Regions from separate parts of the Exiguobacterium sp. UBA5002 genome, predicted to be linked through region 2. Evidence: riboswitches for the same ligand, from Rfam matches in the RefSeq annotation. Region 2 holds a riboswitch; the other holds the start of a gene.
The links. A riboswitch is a leader RNA that binds a small molecule or an ion and turns the genes downstream of it on or off. The one in region 2 is predicted to bind S-adenosylmethionine.
Positions count from the first base shown of each region.

Region 1: it holds a riboswitch for S-adenosylmethionine, as region 2 does, so the genes downstream of both, B4C70_RS10195 (methionine ABC transporter ATP-binding protein) here and B4C70_RS06500 (alpha/beta hydrolase) in region 2, are expected to answer to the same signal.

Region 1 is NZ_DGYQ01000033.1:90,861-94,049, reverse strand. Features, by position in the region: gene B4C70_RS10205 (MetQ/NlpA family ABC transporter substrate-binding protein) at 1-204, opposite strand, end outside; gene B4C70_RS10200 (methionine ABC transporter permease) at 237-902, opposite strand; gene B4C70_RS10195 (methionine ABC transporter ATP-binding protein) at 899-1,921, opposite strand; SAM riboswitch class I at 2,000-2,104, opposite strand; gene B4C70_RS10190 (bifunctional cystathionine gamma-lyase/homocysteine desulfhydrase) at 2,162-3,189, opposite strand, start outside.
Region 2 is NZ_DGYQ01000023.1:106,723-109,911, forward strand. Features, by position in the region: gene B4C70_RS06490 (methionine ABC transporter permease) at 1-65, opposite strand, end outside; gene B4C70_RS06495 (methionine ABC transporter ATP-binding protein) at 55-1,083, opposite strand; SAM riboswitch class I at 1,170-1,273, opposite strand; SAM riboswitch class I at 1,523-1,624, shown strand; gene B4C70_RS06500 (alpha/beta hydrolase) at 1,692-2,450, shown strand; gene B4C70_RS06505 (thymidine kinase) at 2,532-3,146, opposite strand.

The sequences.
Region 1 (3,189 bases), on a different contig from region 2:
CTTCTTGATTTCAAGCTTGTAACCTTTTGCTTCATATTCTTTTTTAACGTGCTGAAGAATCTCAGCGTGCGGTACGTTTGAAGCACCGATGACAAGTGTTTTGTCGTCGCTGTCTGATCCTGATGATTTTTCGCCACATGCAGCAAGACTAATAGCTAAGACGGATACAGCAGCAGTACCTACGAATTTTTTCCAAGTTTTCATGAATGATTCCTCCAATATGATTAAGTTTCGAATTAACGTTTATCGATCGCACGGATCAGCAAATCACCAATGATTTGGATGACGAAGACGATCGCTAAGATTAAGAGTGTCGCAATGACGATGACATCGTTTTGAGAACGCTGGAATCCTTCGATGAAGGCCATGTCCCCAAGTCCACCTCCGCCGACTACTCCGGCCATTGCCGTATAACCGACAAGTGAGACGAGTGTGACCGTGATACCAGAAACGATGGCAGGCAACGCTTCCGGGATTAAGACTTTATAGATGATTTGGAACTTCGTCGCCCCCATCGATTCAGCTGCCTCGATGACACCTTTATCGACTTCACGTAACGCGAGTTCAACCATCCGACCGTAAAATGGTGCAGCACCGAAAATCAGTGCCGGTAATGCTGCCGTTGGTCCGAGGAACGAACCGACGATCGCTGTCGTAAATGGAATCAATAAGATCAGTAAGATGATGAACGGAATCGAACGGAAGACGTTGACGATCAAGCTCAACACTGAATAGAACGCCCGATTCTTGAACAATAACTCTTCGTTTGTCGCATACAATAGTAAACCAATGATCAAACCGAGAACGAATGTCGAAACCCCAGCGATTGCCGTCATATAGACGGTACTGCCTGTCGCTTCCCACACCATGTCCCAATCTAGGTTGTCAAAGAATGAAATCATCGGTGATCCACCTCCACTTCAACATCACTGGCTTGAAGCTTCGTGATGACCGCTTGTGTTGCTTCTGTTTCCCCGATCAACTGAATGAACAGTGTACCGAGTGCCCCTTCCTGTGATTGACCGACGTTTCCGCCGATGATGTTGAACAGGACCGGTGAATCCTTCATGACTTCCGCGAGGATCGGGCTTTCCGCTGTTGATCCGACGAACGTCAACTGAACGATTTTTCCGGTTGGGTACCGTTCGCGTAGTTTCGCGAACGTCAACTCGTTTTCCGAAGGCGACGTCAATTGTTTGACGAACTCCTTCGTCATCGCTTGCTTCGGATGACGGAAGACCTCTGCGACCGGTCCTTGCTCGACGATTTTACCGGCTTCCATGACGGCGACCCGGTGACAGATTTTTTGAATGACGTGCATCTCGTGTGTGATCAAGACGATCGTCAGTTTCAGTTTTTCATTGATGTCAACGAGTAACTCAAGGATTGAGTCCGTCGTCTTCGGATCGAGTGCACTTGTTGCCTCGTCACATAAGAGAACGTCCGGGTTCGATGCCAGTGCCCGAGCGATACCGACACGTTGCTTTTGACCACCGGATAATTGCGACGGATAGGCTTTTTCACGTCCGTCTAAACCAACGAGTTGGATCAGTTCCGCTACCCGTTCCTTGCGGTGTGCTTTCGGGAAGCCACCGAGCTCGAGTGGGAACATGATGTTCTCTTCAACCGTCCGTGACCATAGTAAGTTGAAATGTTGGAAGACCATCGAGACATTCTTACGGACGCCTCGTAATTCCTTTGGTTTTAGTGATGTCATCTCAACACCATCGATTTGGATCGAACCACTCGTTGGTGCTTCAAGCATATTCAGCAATCGGATCAAGGTCGATTTCCCTGCTCCGGAATAACCGATTATTCCAAAAATTTCACCGCGTTCGATTGTCAGATCGACATTCGCGACAGCTTCGACCGCTCCGCGCTTTGAGCGATAAATCTTTCCTACGTCTTGTAAACGAATCACAACTGTCCCTCCTAAAATAAAAAAAGTGCGCGCGTTTTAGAGCAAACGCGCGCACTTTTCAGTACACAAAACCATTTGCTCTCATCTCCCAGACTTTTGTCTGCTGGAATTAGCACCACTTCGGATTAGATCCGCGGTTGCCGGGTTTCATCGGGCCAGTCCCTCCACCACTCTCGATAAGAGTTTCGGTATTAAGTTTGTAGAATATATTCTGAATATTAGCAGGGGTTATTTTTGTTGTCAAACAGTTTTTTCAGAAACTTTTTCGAGGAACGTGAAAGCACGTGTTAAGTCTTCTTTCAAATCTTCCGCGTCCTCAAGTCCAACTGAAATCCGAACGAGACCGTCCGTGATGCCAAGTTCTGCCCGACGTTCTGCTGGGATCGACGCGTGCGTCATCCGTGCAGGAACGGAAATCAGACTCTCGACGGCACCAAGACTCTCAGCGAGTGTGAAGAAGTGTGTCGCCTCGACGAGTTTTTCTGCGTTCGCTGCTGAACCGACATCAAAGCTGATCATCCCACCGAATCCAGTCGCTTGTTTCGCTTGGATGTCGTGACCAGGATGCGATGCAAGTCCTGGATAGAAGATGTTCGAGACGATGTCTTGCGCTTGCAGGAACGCAACGAGATCATGGGCTGTCTCTTCGATCGCATCCATCCGGATACCGAGTGTACGAAGACCACGGACGAGCAAGAAGCTGTCTTGCGGTCCAAGTACGCCGCCTGTCGAGTTTTGGATGAAGTGAAGCTCTTCGCCGAGCGCATCATCTTTGACGACGACAAGTCCAGCGACGACGTCCGAGTGTCCGCCGATGTATTTTGTTGCACTGTGCAAGACGATGTCTGCACCAAGCGCGAGTGGTTGTTGATGATATGGAGTCGCGAACGTGTTGTCGACGACGAGTTTAAGATCGTGACGTTTGGCAATCGTTGCGATGGCTGCGATGTCCGTTACTTTCAACAACGGGTTCGTCGGTGTTTCGACGTAGACGATCTTCGTGTTGTCTTGGATCGCTGCTTCCGTCGCTGCAAGGTCCGTCGTATCGACGAATGTCACTTGGATGTTGAACTTTGGTAAGACGCGTTGCATCAAGCGGAACGTACCACCGTAGACGTCATCCGTCATGACGATGTGGTCGCCAGACTCAAGCAAGTGGAAGACGGCATGGATCGCTGCCATCCCAGAACCGAAGGCAAAACCACGTGCGCCGCCCTCGAGATCCGCAATCAATCGTTCGATGCTCGTCCGTGTTGGGTTCGCTGTCC
Region 2 (3,189 bases):
GAAACGGATACCATCGTCATCGTCTGCAAGAATGCTGTCCAGATATCACTGTAGTTAACTAGCATCAGCGAGCACCTCCTCAACGGTTACCTGCGCCTGATCGATGTAGTGTAACGCTCGTTTCACTTCTGTCGTCTCACCGATCAGTTCAACGAGTAATGTGCCGAACGGCGTATCCTGCAACTCCGTGATGCTACCGTGCAGGATATTGACATCGACGTCGAAGCGTTTTGCGACTTGCGATAAGAGTGGTTGTCCGGTGTGATGTCCAAGGAAGTGAATCTTATAGATTGGATTCGCATTCCGGGACTCGATCAACTGACGAATCGACGCTGGAATCTCGTCATGCATGACGGAGCGAACGAAATTTTTCGCTGTCTCAGTCTGCGGGTTTGAAAAGACATCAAAGACCGTTCCTGACTCGATCAACTTTCCAGCTTCAATGACGGCGACCCGGTCGCAAATCTCCCGGATGACGCCCATCTCGTGGGTGATCAAGAGAATCGTGATCCCGTACTCGGCATTGATCCGTTTTAATAACTGAAGAATATGATGTGTCGTCTGGGGATCAAGTGCTGACGTCGCTTCGTCACATAAAAGGACGGAAGGTTGCGTCGCGAGTGCCCGGGCGATACCAACGCGCTGTTTCTGCCCACCCGACAATTGATCCGGATAATGATCTGCTTTGTCCGCGAGATCGACGAATTCGAGTAACTCCGTCACCCGGCGGCGAATTTCGTCTTTCTTGACGCCTGCGAGAACGAGTGGTTTCGCGACATTCGTAAAGACCGTGTTCGCATTCAACAGATTGAAGTGCTGAAAGATCATCCCGATCCGTTGTTTTGCTTGGCGTAACTTTTTCGGAGACAGTTGCGTTAAATCTTCCCCATCGACCGTCACCGTTCCTGACGTCGGTCGTTCTAACAGATTGACGCAGCGGAGCAGTGAACTTTTCCCGGCACCGCTAAAACCGATGACCCCAAAGATTTCACCTTTTTCGATCGTCAGGTCGACACCGTCGAGCGCTGCAATCGTCTGATCTTTCGTGACGTACGTTTTTTTGACTTGATGAAATGCAATCATTCCGTTTTCCCCCTTCATTCAACAAAAAAGGTCCCTTCTTGAGAAACAAGAAGAGACCTGGATCCGCACAGTGGCAGAATCCACTCCACTCATCTCTCAGACATCTGTCTGATGGAATTGGCACAGTGCTCATAATGAGTCTGTTGCCGAGGTTTCGTAGGGCCAGTCCCTCCACCTCTCTGGATAAGTATTGCGGTATGAAATTCGTATGTGTGTTGTTGTGTTGTTGCTTATGTCGTAAAACTAATTTTTACATTACGGGTCGAACCTTTAAAAGTCAACCAACTTTTCAAAAATAATCCATTTGGCGCATATCGATGGATGAACAAGTTATGAGTTAGCTTACTGAACGGATCATGATTCGTCAAGAACGATTTGACAAGTCATTTTCGGTCGTGCTACCATCGTTTCAATGATTAATCCGACAATTCCAATATGATATTTATCAAGAGTGAACGAGAGACCTGGCTCTATGACTTCACGGCAACCTGCAATCTGTAAGGTGCTCCGACCAGCAAAGCGCGGCTTTGGATGATACGGTGAAAAACTCGTGGGCGTCCAAGCAGTGACGTCGACGAGTTTTTTTCATGAATGGAGGAAAAATAGTAATGATGAACTATCCTGTATTGACTGGTGCTGAAGCATTTTATCTTCAAGGTGGACCGATCGGCATTCTAATCTGTCATGGTTTTAACGCCACTCCGCAGAGTGTCCGGGACGTCGGTGAGGCATTTGCTGCCGAAGGTTTTACCGTCTATGCCCCGCGCTTACGTGGACATGGAACGAACGTCCGCGAGTTTGAACAATCGACTGCTCGATGTTGGAAGCAAAGCCTGCAAGACGGCTATGAACGTTTACAAGAAACATGCGATCAAGTCTTCGTCATCGGTCAATCGATGGGTGCGACGCTTGCGTTGTCGCTCGCTGCTGACGGCATTCCGTTTGCCGGCATCATTACGATCAATGCCGCACTCTCCGTTCCATCCTATGAAGCACTTTCGTTCGAGGACGGTCCACAGTACTTACCGGAAGGGGCACCGGACATTAAGCGAGCAGCCTTCGAAATCATTTATGACCTCGTTCCGAGCCGTTGTGCGTTCGAACTCGTCCGTCTAATGGATGAGACAAAAGGACGCCTCGGATCCATTCTCCTGCCGACATTGATTCTCTACTCGGCGACCGATCACGTCGTTCCGCCGTCGAGCTCGGATTATCTGCACCAGCACATCGGGACGAATGATAAACGAATCTACTGTCTCCTCAACTCGTACCACGTCGCGACCCTCGATCATGATCAGGATTTGATCGTGCGTGAGACGATTCGTTTCATCGAACGCTCGAGTCGTTTCTCACAGGAAACGGGATAAAAAAAAACAGCTATTCGTCTTCACTTAGAAGCGAACAGCTGTTACATCAAAGGACGACCATCATCGGTTCGTCTTTTTTGTTTATCCTTTTTGGTGTTGCATCGTTTGGAGCGGCTTCGGCTTTCCTGGCACTTCATGGCAGTGGCGGCACCGTGGCTCATACGATTCTGAAGCGCCGACTAAAATGATCGGATCATCATAGTTCGCTGGTTTTCCATCAATCAAACGTTGTGTCCGGGAAGCCGGATCGCCACATGAGAGACAGATCGCCTGAAGTTTCGTCACAAATTCTGCGCGCGCCAGTAATTCCGGCATCTTGCCAAATGGCTCTGCCCGGAAATCCTGATCGAGTCCTGCACAAATGACGCGTTTTCCGTCTTGCGCAAGTGCTTCGATGACTTGAACGATCTCATCATCAAAGAATTGAACTTCATCAATTCCGACAATTTGTGTTTCTTCCGCTACTGCTGCATAGAGATCACGACTCGTCGCCATTGGAATCGCCACGACGGAATTTCCGATGTGAGAGACGACATGCTCTTCATGGTACCGGTCGTCGATTGCCGGCTTGAATACTTGAACGGGCAGTTTGCCGTACTGTGCCCGTCTGACACGACGAATCAACTCTTCCGATTTCCCGGAAAACATACTACCACAAATTACTTCGATCCAGCCGTACTGATTTATTACATGCATCATCGTCCGACACCGTCCTCTAAAAATAGTCACTTTAACGAGT